Regions from separate parts of the Saccharopolyspora antibiotica genome, predicted to be linked through region 2. Evidence: riboswitches for the same ligand, from Rfam matches in the RefSeq annotation. Region 2 holds a riboswitch; the other holds the start of a gene.
The links. Region 2 has a riboswitch for S-adenosylmethionine ahead of thrC (threonine synthase). Riboswitches for the same ligand answer to the same signal wherever they lie in the genome.

Region 1: linked by a shared signal. The riboswitch ahead of ACL03H_RS16690 (aminotransferase class V-fold PLP-dependent enzyme) and the one ahead of thrC (threonine synthase) in region 2 are both predicted to bind S-adenosylmethionine.

What each region holds. Positions count from the first base shown of each region.
Region 1 is NZ_JBJZOI010000018.1:135,640-143,137, reverse strand. Features, by position in the region: gene ACL03H_RS16690 (aminotransferase class V-fold PLP-dependent enzyme) at 1-1,353, opposite strand, end outside; SAM riboswitch class IV at 1,391-1,505, opposite strand; gene ileS (isoleucine--tRNA ligase) at 1,621-4,803, opposite strand; gene ACL03H_RS16680 (hypothetical protein) at 5,131-5,607, opposite strand; gene wag31 (DivIVA-like cell division protein Wag31) at 5,726-6,556, opposite strand; gene ACL03H_RS16670 (YggT family protein) at 6,604-6,903, opposite strand; gene ACL03H_RS16665 (cell division protein SepF) at 6,923-7,498, opposite strand, start outside.
Region 2 is NZ_JBJZOI010000009.1:19,837-27,334, reverse strand. Features, by position in the region: gene lepA (translation elongation factor 4) at 1-1,230, opposite strand, end outside; gene ACL03H_RS09095 (VOC family protein) at 1,340-1,720, opposite strand; gene ACL03H_RS09090 (cold-shock protein) at 1,812-2,015, opposite strand; gene ACL03H_RS09085 (TSUP family transporter) at 2,294-3,100, opposite strand; gene rpsT (30S ribosomal protein S20) at 3,318-3,578, shown strand; gene holA (DNA polymerase III subunit delta) at 3,681-4,664, opposite strand; SAM riboswitch class I at 4,773-4,900, shown strand; gene thrC (threonine synthase) at 4,913-6,181, shown strand; gene ACL03H_RS09065 (ComEC/Rec2 family competence protein) at 6,235-7,498, opposite strand, start outside.

The DNA.
Region 1 (7,498 bases), on a different contig from region 2:
GCCGGTCGGGAACTCCCTGGGGTCGTCCGCGGGCACCCAGCGCCCGTCCTGCTGTTCGTAGCGCCACCGCGGTCCGCGGGCCACGAGGGACCGGAGCGCGGTGACGAGGCGATCCACGTGCTCGACGGTCGTGCCGAGCCCGAGGCTGATCCGCACGGCCCGCTGCTGGCCCGAACCGGTGAGCAGGTGGCGCACCGCGCGGTGCGCGCAGAACAACCCGTCCCGCACGCCGATGCCGTGCTCGGCGGACAGCGCGGCGGCCAGCAGCCCCGGGTCCTGCCCGTCGATGGTGAAGCTCACCACGCCGACCCGGTCGTGCTCGGGGCCGAACAGGCTGAGCTCCCGCAGCCCGGGCACCTCGGCGAGCCCGCTCCGCAGCCTGCGCAGCAGCTGGTCCTCGTGCCCGGCGATCGCCTCGGCGTGCTCGGCCAGCGCTTCGCAGGCGGTGGCGAGCGCGTGCACGCCGACGGTGTTCGGGGAACCGCCCTCGTGCCGCTCCGGCCCGCTGGTCCAGTCGATCTCCCCGGTGTCGGGGACCGAGCGGGTCGCCCCGCCGCCCGCCAGGTACGGCGGGGCCTGCTCCAGCCAGTCGTCGCGGCCGATGAGGGCGCCCGCACCGAAGGGCGCGTAGAGCTTGTGCCCGGACAGCACCGCGTGGTCCACGCCGAGGTCGGCGATCCGCACCGGGCGGTGCGGGGCGAGCTGCGCGGCGTCGAGGACCGTGCGCGCCCCGTGCGAGCGGGCGACGCGGGCGAGCTCGGCGACCGGCCACACCTCACCGGTGACGTTGGAGGCACCGGTGAGCACCGCGAGCTTCGGCCCCTCGGGACAGGCGGCGAGCGCGTCGTCCAGCAGCCGCACGGCCTCCTCCGGGCTGGCCGGGATGCCGAGGTGGCGCACCCGGGTCCCGCCCCAGGGCAGCAGCGCGGCGTGGTGCTCGGTGTCGAAGACGACCACCGAGGTCTCCGCGGGCAGCGCGGCGGCCAGCAGGTTCAGCGCGTCGGTGGTGTTCCGCGTGAAGATCACCGAGTCGGTGCGGCGAGCGCCGACGAACCGGCGCAGGACGTCCCGCGCCCCTTCGTAGACGCGGGTGCAGACCTGCGAGGCGAAACCGGCGCCCCGGTGCACGCTGGCGTACCAGGGCAGCAGCTCGTTCACGGCGTCGCGCACCGCGTTCAGGCAGGGCGCGCTGGCTCCGTGGTCGAGGTTCGCGTACTCGACGGACCGGCCGGTGACCAGCGGAACCCGCAGCTGGGAGCCGACCACCGCGGGCACCACCGGGACGGAGTCCACGAGGGACCAGGCGGGGGTGGGGGTGCGCTCACCGGTGGCGGAGCGGACGGCTGACGACACGATGCCTCCTCAGGCCTCCCGGGCCCGGAGCGTTCGGGGCCCGCGCTTGCCGATCGCCCTGCGCGATCGGCCAGGTCCTCACCCGGGGCACCCCACCGCGGTAGGAGGGTTGCCGGCCAGCAAACCGGGGTTTCCCGCTGGCACTCATGACCTTCGCCGGAGAACACTAGGGATCGACTCCGCCGCGCGCAACACCCCGTCCGCGAAGTGGGAGGCGCGCCACGCCCGTCCGGGCGGGCCCGCGAGGAGCCCGCCCGGACGCGACGATCAGACGCGGGTGACGGCGACCGACACGGCCACGCCGTCCCCGACGCTGCCCTCGGAACCGCCTTCGGCCTCGCCCGCCGCCACGGCGTCGGCGAGGGTCTCACCGGCGATGAACGCGCGGTGCGCGTCGACGGCGGCCAGCACCTCCGCCGGGGCGGAGAGCTCCACCCGGATCCGGTCCGAGACCTCGAAACCGGCGTCCCGGCGGGCCTGCTGCACGACCCGCACCACGTCCCGGGCGACGCCCTCGGCGGCCAGCTCCGGGGTGACCTCGCAGTCCAGCACCACGAGCCCGGTGCCGCCGGGCAGCGCCGCGGCCGCCCCGGTGTCGGTGGAGACCAGGCGCTCGGTGAACTCGCCCTCCTGCAACTCGATGCCACCGGCGACGACGGCACCGGCCGGGGTCCGGGTCCAGTCGCCGGACTTCACGGCCTTGATCACCCGCTGCACGTCCTTGCCGAGCCGGGGTCCGGCAGCGCGGGCGTTCACGGCGATCTCGAACCGGCCGTGGGCGGCCACGTCGGAGGTCAGCTCGACCTCCTTGACGTTGACCTCCTCGCGCACCAGGTCCGCGAACGACCGCAGCGCTTCCGACTCCGGCACGGCCACGACGAGCTTCGCCAGCGGCAGCCGCACCCGCAGCGTGTTGGCCTTGCGCAGCGCCAGCGCCGAGGAGCACACCTGGCGCACCCGGTCCATCGCCGAGACCAGCGCCGCGTCGGCGGGCAGCTCGTCGACCAGCGGCCAGTCGGTCAGGTGCACCGAGCGGCCGCCGGTGAGCCCGCGCCACACCGCCTCGGCGGTCAGCGGCAGCAACGGCGCCACCACCCGGCTGGTCACCTCCAGCACGGTGTGCAGGGTGTCGATGGCGTCGGCGTCCCCGGCCCAGAACCGGTCCCGGGAGCGGCGCACGTACCAGTTGGTCAGCACCTCCAGGAAGTCCCGGACGCTGGCGCAGGCCCCGGCGGGGTCGAAGACGTCCATCGCTGCCTGCACGTCGCCGACGAGTTCGTGGGTCTTGGCCAGCACGTAGCGGTCCAGCACGTGCTGGCTGTCCACCCGGAACCGGCCTTCGACGCCCTCGGCGTTGGCGTACAGCGCCAGGAAGTACCAGGAGTTCCACAGCGGCAGGACGGCCTGGCGAACCGCGTCCCGGATGCCGCGCTCGGTGACCACGAGGTCCCCGCCGCGCAGGATCGGGCTGGCCATCAGGAACCAGCGCATCGCGTCCGAGCCGTCGCGGTCGAAGACCTCGTTGACGTCCGGGTAGTTGTTCTTCGACTTCGACATCTTCATGCCGTCGTCGCCGAGCACGATGCCGTGCGCGACGACGTTGGAGAACGCCGGCCGGTCGAACAGCGCGGTCGCCAGCACGTGCAGCAGGTAGAACCAGCCGCGGGACTGGCCGTTGTACTCGACGATGAAGTCGCCCGGGTAGTGGTGCTCGAACCAGTCGGCGTTCTCGAACGGGTAGTGGACCTGGGCGAACGGCATCGCCCCGGACTCGAACCAGCAGTCCAGCACCTCCGGCACCCGCCGCATCGTGGACCGGCCGGTCGGGTCGTCCGGGTTGGGGCGGGTCAGCTCGTCGATGTTCGGGCGGTGCAGGTCGGTGGGCCGCACCCCGAAGTCGCGCTCCAGCTCCTCCAGCGAGCCGTACACGTCGGTGCGCGGGTGGGCGGGATCGTCGGAGGTCCACACCGGGATCGGCGAGCCCCAGTACCGGTTCCGGGAGATGTTCCAGTCGCGGGCGTTCGACAGCCACTTGCCGAACTGGCCGTCCCGGATGTGCCCGGGCACCCAGTTGATCTGCTGGTTCAGCTCGACCATGCGGTCCCGGAACTGGGTGACGGCCACGAACCAGGACGACAGGGCGCGCTGGATCAGCGCGTTGTCGCAGCGCCAGCAGTGCGGGTACGGGTGGTCGTAGGTCTCGTGCCGCAGCAGCAGCCCGGCTTCCTTGAGGTCCCGGATGATCGGCTTGTTCGCCTCGAAGACCTGCAGCCCCTCGTACGGAGCGACCTCGGCGGTGAACCGGCCGCGCGCGTCCACCGGGACGACCGGCTCGATGCCGTGCGCGTCGGTGACGAGCTTGTCCTCCTCGCCGAAGGCCGGAGCGATGTGCACGACCCCGGTGCCGTCGTCGGTGGTGACGTAGTCGGCGGGCAGCACCTGGTGGGCGTTCGTGCGCCCCGCGAAAAAGTCGAACGGCGGCCGGTAGCTCGTGCCGACGAGCTCGGCACCGGTGAACCGGGCGACGACGCGGTCGGCGACGTCCTCACCGAGCTCCCGCGCGTACGCGCCCAGCCGGGCCTCGGCGAGGACGTAGCGCTCGCCGCCCTGGCCGGGTTCGACCAGCGCGTAGTCCACCTCGGGGTGCACGGCGGCCGCGAGGTTCGACGGCAGCGTCCACGGAGTCGTCGTCCACACCAGCGCCAGCGCGCCGTCGAAGACCTTGCCGGGCGCGGCGAGCCGCAGGCCCACGGTCACCGCCGGGTCCTGCCGCTGGCGGTAGGTGTCGTCCATGCGCGTCTCGGTGTTGGACAGCGGCGTCTCGCAGCGCCAGCAGTACCAGAGCACCTTGAAGCCCTCGTAGATCAGCCCCTTGTCCCACAGGGTCTTGAACGCCCACATGACGCTCTCCATGTAGTCCATGTCGAGCGTCTTGTAGTCGTTGTCGAAGTCCACCCAGCGGGCCTGGCGGGTGACGTAGTCCTCCCACTCCCGCGTGTAGCGCAGCACGGAGGCGCGGCAGGCCTCGTTGAACTCGCCGACGCCCATCGCCTCGATCTCGGACTTCGAGGTGATGCCGAGCTGCTTCTCCGCCTGCACCTCGGCGGGCAGGCCGTGGCAGTCCCAACCGAAGCGGCGTTCGACCCGCCGACCGCGCATGGTCTGGTAGCGCGGCACCGCGTCCTTGACGTACCCGGTGAGCAGGTGCCCGTAGTGCGGCAGGCCGTTGGCGAAGGGCGGGCCGTCGTAGAAGACGAACTCGTTCGCGCCGTTCCGGCCGGCTTCCCGCGCCTGCACGCTCTCCTGGAAGATCTTGTCGCCGGACCAGAAGTCGAGGACCTCCCGCTCGATCCGCGGGAAGGAGGGCTGCGCGGCCACGCCGCGCTCGTGCTGCGGGTCCCGGTCGGGGTTGTCGGCGGTTCCGCCGAATCGGACCTTCGGATAAGCCATCGCGGGTGTGCTCCTCGCCGGTGTGTCGTCGTCAGCCGCACGGGCAGCGCTCTCGCCGCCCACGCGGGGACGACACGACGCGCGGCCGAACCCTGCGACCGCCCGCGTCCCGCGGTACCACCCCGCTTGCCACCGCGCACCGACGGCGACCCCTCGTTCTCGGCTGTCACGGGCCGAACCCGTCCGGTTCTACTGGGGCCGTGGCCCGTTCTTCCGGAGGCTCCCCGGTGATGGCCGGATCAACGCCGATGCGGACCGGTCGCTCCCCGCGACCAGCCCGCATCCAGCATAGCTTCGCACCGCCACCCGTTTTTCGCGGCCACCGGCTCAGCGCACCGCGCGCGCCTTCTCGGCCAGCACCGCGTCCGGGGCGCACCGCGCGCAGGCGGTGAAGCCCAGCTCGCGGGCTTCGCGCACCGGCAGGCCTTCCACCGCCCGCTCCCCCAGCCAGCCGCAGCCTGCCAGGTGGTAGCGGGGGCGTTCGTCGACCACCACGACCTCGTCCTCCGAGTCGGACACCAGCAGCGCGTCCGCCGCGTCGGTGTCCTCCTCGTCAGGTTCACGATCGTCGGCTTCGTCGTCGGCCGCTTCCCCCGGTTCCCGCCCTGCTTCCCCCTCGGGCGAGGACCCCGGCGACGACGAGCTCGCTTCCCGTCGCCGCCGGAACCGCTCCACCACGAGCAGAGCCGCGGCCAGCACGCTGAGCAGCACCGACAACCAGGACCACTCGGGTCGGTCGATCAGCACCGACGTGACCAGCACCCCGCCAGCCGCCAAGACCAGGAACAGCACGACCAACAACAACCGAACACTCCATTCACCGCACCGAGCGGGGACCCCCTTGTCCCCTGCTCACCAGACCGCCGACGGCACCCCTGCCGCTCGGCGGTCCCGAGGCCGGTGGTCGCGGTCGACCGACCGCTCAGCCGGCTTCGGCGGCGCGTGCTCCGAAGCTGTAGGTGTTCTGCTGCGAGGCAGCGCGGCTGCCGCTCTCGGCGGGTGCCGCCGAGCCCCGGTCCTGCAGCTCGCGCAGCTGCGACTCCAGGTAGGTCTGGAGCCTGGTGCGGTACTCGCGCTCGAACGTGCGCAAGGTGTCGATCTTCTTCTCCAGCGCGTTCTTCTCCTGGGTGATGTTGCCCATCACCTCGGCGTGCTTGCGCTGGGCGTCGCGCTCCAGACCGGCGGCCTTCTCCCGGGCCTGCCGTTCCAGGGTCTCGGCCCGGGTCCGGGCGTCGTTGAGCATGGTCTCGGCACGGGTGCGCGCCTCGTTCACCATGCTGTCGGACTTGGACCGGGCGTCCGAGAGCAACTGCTCGGACTTGGTGCGCGCCTCGGAGAGCATCCCGTCGGCCTCGGCCTTGGCCTCACCCGTCAGCCGGTCGGCCATCTCCTGAGCGAGCCCCAGGACCTTGGCGGCCTGCACGTGGTGATCACCGCCGGGCGAGGTCTGCTCGGCCGCGGTGGGTGCCGGGACCGGCGCGAGCCGACGCGGTTCCTCCACCGGAGCGGGGGCGGCGGACACCGCGGACGCCGCCTGGCTGCGGGCGTCGTCGAGATCGACCTGCGCCGACTGCAGCTGGTTCTCCAGCTGCTCCATCTGGCTGCGCAGATCGTTGTTCTCCTCCACCAACCGGGCGAGCTCGGCTTCAACCAGGTCGAGGAAAGCATCCACCTCGTCCTCGTTGTAACCGCGCTTCCCGATCGGCGGTTTACTGAACGCGACGTTATGCACGTCGGCGGGGGTCAGGCCCACAAGATCACCTCACGCACTCTTCGGCTGCGGGTCACCCGGGTTCCCCGTTACCCGGACTGCGCCCATAGTCTCAACAGCAGCTGCATCAGTATGAACACAACCAGCAGCAGCACCATAATGGATAGGTCCAGTCCTACACCGCCGATCCGGACCGTCGGGATCACCCGACGCAGCAGCCGGATCGGCGGGTCGGTCATTGTGTAGATGCTCTCCAACGCGATTGCAACCCCTCCGGCGGGGCGCCAGTCGCGGGCGAACACCCGGACGAGCTCGATCACGATACGTGCCGTGAGCAGCAGCCAGAAGAAGAAGACCACGTAGTAAAGGACGATCAGCGCCAGTTCCACAGCTCAACTCTGCCACCGGTCAGCCGTAGTTGAAGAAGGCACCCTCGGCCAAGCGGCGCTTGTCCTCGGCTGCGACGTCCACGTTGGGCGGTGAGAGCAAGAACACCCGGTTGGTCACCTTCTCGATCGAACCGCGCATCGCGAAGGCCAGACCTGCGGCGAAGTCGACCAGACGCTTGGCGTCGGCCTCGTCCATCTCGGTCAGGTTCATGATCACCGGCGTGCCGTCGCGGTACTGCTCCCCGATCGTGCGAGCCTCGCTGTAGCTCCGGGGATGCAGAGTTGTGATCTTGCTCAAGCTGAAGTGGCTGCCGGTGTCGGTGACGGCCCGCAGCCGGGACACGGACTCCCGCTCAGCCGCGGTGCGCGCCGCCGTCTCCGGCGTCCACTGCCGCCGCGGGGGCTTGACCTCGCGATACTCGTCCGCGCGGTGCGCGGTCTCGCGGTGCCCGTGGTCGTCGAACGGCTCGGCCCCGGACGCCTCGTCCTGGTACCCGCCGCGCACCCCGACCCGGCGGCGGCCGTTGATCCGGTCGGCTGGAGCCTCGTAGTCGTCGGCGTCGCCGTAGTGGTCGGCGTAGTGGTCGTCGTCGAA
Region 2 (7,498 bases):
CTCGTGGATCTCGCCGATCTTCGACTCCGGCCAGTCCGAGGGGTTCGTGACCTCCAGCTCCTCGCCCTCCTCCAGCTTCACCTGGTACACGACGTTCGGCGCCGTCGAGATCAGGTTCAGGCCGAACTCGCGTTCCAGCCTGTCCCGGGTGATCTCCAGGTGCAGCAGGCCGAGGAACCCGCAGCGGAAGCCGAAGCCCAGCGCGCCGGAGGTCTCCGGCTCGTAGGTGAGCGCCGCGTCGTTGAGCTGCAGCTTGTCCAGCGCCTCGCGCAGGACCGGGTAGTCCGAACCGTCGACCGGGTACAGGCCGGAGTAGACCATCGGCTTGGGTTCGCGGTAGCCGCCCAACGCCTGCTGCGCGCCCTTGCGCTCGGCGGTCACCGTGTCCCCGACCTTGGACTGGCGGACGTCCTTCACCCCGGTGATCAGGTAGCCGACCTCGCCAACGCCGAGCCCGACGGAGACCTTCGGCTCCGGGGAGATGATCCCGACTTCGAGCAGTTCGTGCGTGGCACCGGTGGACATCATGCGGATGCGCTGGCGCGGGGTGATCTTGCCGTCGACCACGCGGATGTAGGTCACCACGCCGCGGTAGGTGTCGTAGACCGAGTCGAAGATCATCGCGCGCGGCGGGGAGTCGTGCTCGCCCTGCGGCGCCGGGATCTGACGCACGACTTCGTCGAGGACCGCGCCGACGCCCTCCCCCGTCTTCGCCGACACCTTCAGCACGTCAGAGGGCTCGCACCCGATGATGTGCGCGAGCTCGGCGGCGTACTTCTCCGGCTCGGCGGCAGGCAGGTCGATCTTGTTGAGCACCGGGATGATCTGGAGGTCGTGCTCCATCGCCAGGTACAGGTTCGCCAGCGTCTGCGCCTCGATGCCCTGCGCCGCGTCGACGAGCAGGATCGCGCCCTCGCAGGCCGCCAGCGAACGGCTCACCTCGTAGGTGAAGTCCACGTGACCGGGGGTGTCGATCATGTGCAGCACGTGGTCGACACCGTCCTTGGTCCACGGCAGGCGAACGTTCTGCGCCTTGATCGTGATGCCGCGTTCCCGTTCGATGTCCATCCGGTCCAGGTACTGCGCCCGGTAGGCCCGCTCCCCCAACACCCCGGTGAGCTGCAGCATCCGGTCGGCCAGCGTCGACTTGCCGTGGTCGATGTGCGCGATGATGCAGAAGTTCCGGATGCGCTCCGGGTCCGTGAAGGTGTTGTCGGCGAAGCTGCTCACTCGGTGTTCCTTGGGATCTCGGGGTCCTCGCGGGGCGCGCGTTCAGCCCACATCGTCCCACGTGGCGACCCGCGCCCAGTGCCCAACTCCGGGGGCGGGCCCGCCGGGCTCAGCGGGGACGCTGGTCGAAGCGGATCGGGTGGCCCTCCGGGATCTCGACGAGCGCGATGCGCAAGCCGTCCGGATCCGCGATCCAGGCCTCGTCGAGCCCCCACGGGCGACGAGTCGGCTCGGACTCGGCGGGCACGCCGAACTCCCGGAGGCGGTCGAACTCCGCGCGCACGTCGCGCACCTGCAGCCACAACGCCTGATCCGGGCTGGGACCGTGCTCCCCCCGGCCGGACAGCTCGAGGAAGCCCTGCCCGAGGAAGAACACGGTGCCGCCGGGGAACTCGCGGGCGATCGCGAGCCCGAGCACGTCGCGGTAGAAGCGCAAGGAGCGCTCGGGGTCGAGCGGCCGGACGATCACGCGGCTGTTGAGGACCTCCACGAGTTCCGTTGTACCCGGGCCGCGCCGAGGCCGAAACGACGTCGGGCCCCGCACCACGAGGGTGCGGGGCCCGACGCGCTGATCACCAGGATCAGACCAGGCGCACGCCGCTGGCCTGCGGGCCCTTCTGGCCCTGGGTGATCTCGAAGGTCACGGCCTGGTTCTCTTCCAGGGTGCGGAAGCCGTTGCCGTCGATGGCCGAGTAGTGGACGAAGACGTCCGGGCCGCCACCGTCGGGGGAGATGAAGCCGAAGCCCTTCTCCGAGTTGAACCACTTCACAGTGCCCTGTGCCATCTCTGTCTCCTCACAGCTGATGAGTAACCGGCGTCGCACCGCGCGAGCACCGGGGCCTAGTCCAGACGGCGAACTCTCCAGCTTGCGCTCAGGACAGAGTCGCGCCCGCAACTTTCGCGAGCGTGTCGAACACGAACACAAAAATCGGCCGACTCATACAACCACACCGACGGCCAGATCATTCCCTCGACCCGCCGGTGTTCTCGATCTCAACCGCGGCGGCCGCGGTGCGTCCCCCCGCAGCGCACGCGCTTCCCGCACCGCCCCGTCGACTCCGGTCAGAGCCCGGTGGCGAGCTTCCACCCGAGGCTCGCCACCAGGGCCACCACGACGGTGAGGAAGACCTTCCGCACGAACACCGACCCGCGACTGGAGGCCAGCACCGCGCCCAGCACGCTGCCGCTCGCGTTGCTGACGGCCATGACCAGCGCCAATCCCCAGAGGATCTTGCCGGCGGCGATGAAGAACAGCAGCGCGCCGAGGTTCGTGGCCACGTTGACGACCTTCGCCGTGGCGGAGGCCCCGACGAAGGCGAAGCCCACCAGCCCGACGAGCAGGAACACCAGGAAGGATCCGGTCCCCGGGCCCGCGATGCCGTCGTAGAAACCGATCACGGCCCCGCCCGCGACCATCACCCAGGTCTGCTGGACCGGGCCGAAGCGCGGGGCCGCCACCGAACCGAGGTCGGGCCTGCGCCAGGTGTAGATCCCGACGGCGACCAGGGCCAGCAGCACCACGTAGGTGAGCACGCTCTCGGGCAACGACGCGGCGAACATCGCACCGCCCAGCGCCCCGAGGAACGCCACCGCCGCCATCGGCAGCGCGCTGCGCCACGGCACGGGCGTGCGCTTGGCGTAGGTCCGCGCCGCGGCAGCGGTGCCCGCGACCGCGGCCAGCTTGTTCGTGCCCAGCGAGTAGATCAGGTCGCCACCGGGGACCAGCAGCAGCATGGCGGGCAGCTGGATCAGTCCGCCACCGCCGACGATCGCGTCCACCGCGCCCGCGAGGAAGGCCGCGCAGCACAGGAACAACACCCCGGCCAGCGACAGCTCGGCGAACCCGGGCCAACCCAATGCGGTGAACACGAAGCGCAAGCCTAAGCCGCGGAGCAGCGGCGGGAGCCCGCGTGTGAGCCGCCTCGCAGGCAGGACCGACGCGGGAGGCCGGGCGCCGCGTTGCTAGGATCGTCGACCGTGCCGTGCGGCGTTCCGCCAGGGAGGAAAGCTGCGTGCCACCGGATCCGGTGGGGCAGCGCCGATTGAGCGCGGCACGACCATCCGATCGAAGGAAGAGGCGCCAGCAGTGGCCAACATCAAGTCCCAGATGAAGCGGATCAAGACCAACGAGCGCAACCGCCTGCGCAACAAGTCGGTCAAGTCCTCGATCAAGACCGCCATCCGCAAGTTCCGCGAGGCCGCTGCCGCCGGCGACAAGGACAAGGCCATGGAGCTGCAGCGCGCCGCCGCGCGCACGCTGGACAAGGCCGCCGGCAAGGGCGTCATCCACGCCAACCAGGCCGCCAACAAGAAGTCGGCGCTGGCCAAGGTCGCCAACGAGCTCTGAGCCGCACCAGGCCGGGTTCACCCGGCCGACGCGAGCCACAACGGGGTCCGTTCCCTCCGGGGAGCGGGCCCCGTTCTCGTGCGCCCGGGGCCGGTCGCCGGGTCAGTTCCGCGACCCGTGCAGCTCGGTCAGACGCAGCACGGTGCGTTCCAGCGCGTGATCGGCGTCGGCGGCCATGCCCTTGACCTCGGCGTTGAGCACGGCAACCACGCGCAGCGCTTCCGCGACCGTGCCGCTGCTCCAGCCCCGGGCCTGCGCCTGGGCCTTCTTCACCTTCCACGCGGGCATCCCGAGGTCCCCCGCGAGCCGGAACGGGTCGCCCCGGCCGTGGGCCGCGACCCGGCCGATGGTGCGCACCGAGTCCGCCAGCGCGTCAGCGATGAGCACGTGGGCCACGCCGAGCTGCAACGCCCAGCGCAGCGCCTCCAACGCCCCCGCTCGGTCGCCGGTGACCGCCTTCTCGGCGACGGCGAACCCGGTGACCTCGGCCCTGCCGCGGTGGTAGCGCCGCACCTCGGCCTCGTCGATCCGGCCGCCGGCATCGGCGACCAGCTGCGACGCCGCCGACGACAGCTCGCGCAGGTCGAACCCGACCGACTCGATCAGAGCGTTCACCCCGGCGGGGTCGATGCGCCCGCCCGCGCGCCGCACCTCGTCCTTGACGAAGGCCTCCCGCTGGGGCCCCTTGGTGATCTTGTTGCACTCGGTCACGCGGGCGTTGAGCTTGCGCAGCGCGCCCGGCAGCTCCTTGGCGTTCTTGCTGCGTCCGCCACCGGTGTGCACGATCACGAGCACCACGCCCTCCGAAGGCCGCTTCGCGTGCGCGAGGATCGCTTCGGCGATCTCCTTGCCCGCGTCCTGCGCGGCGTCCAGGGCCACCACTCGACCCTCCGCGAAGAGCGAGGGGCTGAGCAGTTCGTCGAGTTCCGGCGGGGTGAGTTCACTCACCTTGATGCGGCGCAGCTCGGTTTCGGGGTCGGCCGCGCGGGCGGCACCCACCGCCTCCCACAAGGCGCGCTCCACCAGCAGTTCCTCGTCCCCGAGGATCAGGTGCAGCGGATCGAGGACCACCGACGGCGAACTCATGGGGGCATCGTCCCACGACCCGCTGACACCACCTTCCGTTCCCGGGCGCCGGGACCGCGCTGGCCAGGAGTCGAGGCCCTCCCGTAGCGTTGCAGCCACAACCGAACACGCTCATCCAGAGGGGCAGAGGGAACGGCCCGATGAAGCCCCGGCAACCATCTCGACCTTTCGCGGCATCCGCGAGGCAGTCGAAGAAATTGGTGCCAACTCCGACCCGCCCGCGGGACAGATGAGGAAAGGACCTCGCGATGACCGCTGCCGCCCACGCCCCGAACCCCACCGGCAAGACCTACGACCTCGGCCCCGCCGTCGAGCTGGTGTCGAAGGAGGAGGGCCACCGCCAGCCCCTCGCTCCCGAGTTCGTCTCGCTGGAGGACTTCTCGCCGCTGGAGGTCGCCTACGACTTCGGGCGCATCCGCCGCGAGGACATCGAGGCGGGGCCGCGCTCGATCTGGCGGTACAAGCGGTTGCTGCCCGTGCCGACGAACGTCGAGGAGCACCCGAACACCGAGCCCGGCTGTACCCGGCTGGTGCGCGCCGACAACCTCGCGAAGGCGCTCGGCGTCAAGCGGATCTGGATCAAGGACGACACCGGCAACCCCACGCACTCCTTCAAGGACCGCGTGGTCGCGGTGGCCCTGGCGGCCGCCCGCGAGTTCGGCTTCAAGGTGCTGGCCTGCCCCTCCACCGGCAACCTCGCGAACGCGGTGGCCGCCGCCGCCGCGCGCGCCGGCTGGGACTCGGTGGTGCTCGTCCCGTCCAACCTGGAGCGGGCGAAGATCCTGATGAGCGCGGTCTACGACGGCTCGCTGCTCGCCGTCGACGGCAACTACGACGACGTGAACCGGCTGGCCACCGAGCTCGCCGCCGAGCACGAGGACTGGGCGTTCGTCAACGTCAACGTGCGCCCCTACTACTCGGAGGGTTCCAAGACCCTCGGCTTCGAGGTCGCCGAGCAGCTCGGCTGGCGGCTCCCCGAGCAGATCGTCGTCCCCATCGCCTCCGGCTCGCAGCTGACCAAGGTGGACAAGGGCTTCCGCGAGCTCGGGCAGACCGGTCTGGTCGAGCAGAGCCCGTACCGGATCTTCGGTGCGCAGGCCACCGGCTGCTCCCCCGTCGCCAGCGCGTTCAAGAGCGAGCACGACGTGGTGCAGCCGGTTCGCCCGGACACCATCGCCCGCTCGCTGGCCATCGGCGCGCCCGCCGACGGCCCGTACGTGCTCGACGCGGTGCGCCGGACCGGGGGTGCCATCGAAGACGTCTCCGACGAGGAGGTCGTCCAGGGCATCCGGCTGCTGGCCCGCACCGAGGGCATCTTCGCCGAGACCGCGGGCGGGGTGACCGTCGCGACGGCGAAGAAGCTCATCGAGGCCGGCAAGATCGACCCGGACCAGGAGACGGTGCTGCTGATCACCGGTGACGGGCTCAAGACCCTGGACGCGGTGCAGGACCAGGTGGGCCCGAAGGCCACCGTCTCCCCCAGCACCGAGGCCGTGAACGCGGCCCTCGGCCTGTGATCGCCCACCGGGGGCCGCGCCGCGTCGCGGCCCCCGGTGCGTGAGCCAGCGGCTCAGTCGTCCGGACGCACGGGATCTCCGCGCGCCACGGCCTCGCTGCCCCGCTCCGCGGGCACGATCGCGATGTCCCCGCCGAGATCGGTCCGCTGGACCCGCGCGCCCGCCCGGATGAGCGCGCTCAGGATCAGCCGGCTCGGGTGGCCGTAGTCGTTGCCCGCACCGACGCTGATCACCGCCAGCTTCGGGCGCACCGCGGCGAGCAGTTCGGGCGTGGTGTAGCGGGAGCCGTGGTGCGGCACCTTGAGCACCTCCGCCCGCAGGTCGGCTCCGGCCGCGAGCAGCGCTCCCTGCCCCGGCAGCTCCACGTCTCCGGTCAGCAGCACCCGACCCGCCGGAGTGGTCGCCTTGACCACCAGCGACGCATCGTTGGCGTCCTCGGCCGAGGTGCTGCGAGCCAGCCGCCCGCGCGGCCCGAGCACGTCGAGCACCAGTCCGGGCCAGCGGAGGCGCTGTCCCGCGCTCAGCCGCAGCACTGGCGCACCGTGCGCGCGGGCGGTGTCGCGCACCTCCCGCGCCGCCCAGGCGGGCTGGTCCAGCGGTCCGACGGCGATCGCGCCGACCCGCCTGCCGGAGAGCACGGCGGGCAGGCCGGTGACGTGGTCGGCGTGCAAGTGGGTCAGCAGCACCAGCGGCACGCTGCGAATCCGCAGCCTGCGCAGGCAATCCGCCATCAGCACCGGATCCGGGCCCGCGTCGACCACCACCGCCTCCCGCTCCCGGCCGGTCGCCAGCACCAGGCCGTCGCCCTGCCCGACGTCGCAGGCCACCACCGACCAGCCCGGCACCGGCCAGGGCGCGATCTGCTGCCGGATCGGGATCACCACGACCACCACGACCAGCACCAGGCACGCCAGCAGGAGCCGGGCGAGGCGGCCGCGCAGCACGACCAACGCGGTCACCGACAGGACCGCCAGCGCGATCCCGCCGGGCACGCCCGAGGGCCAGTCGACGGCCGCGCCCGGTACCGCCGCCGCGTGCCGCGCCACCGCCAGCACCCACTCCAGCTCCGGTCCCGCCAACCACACCAGGGCCGTCGCCAGCGGCACCGAGACCGGGGCGAGCACGGTCGCCGCCACGCCGAGCACGGTCGCCGGGGCGACCAGGGGCCCGCTGAGCAGGTTCGCCAGCACCGCGACGATGCTGACCTGCCCGGAGATCGCGGCCACCAGCGGAGCGGTCACCAGATGCGCCGCGGCGGGCACCGCGAGCGCCTCCGCGACCCCCACCGGGACGCCGCGGGAGTGCAGCGCCCGCGCC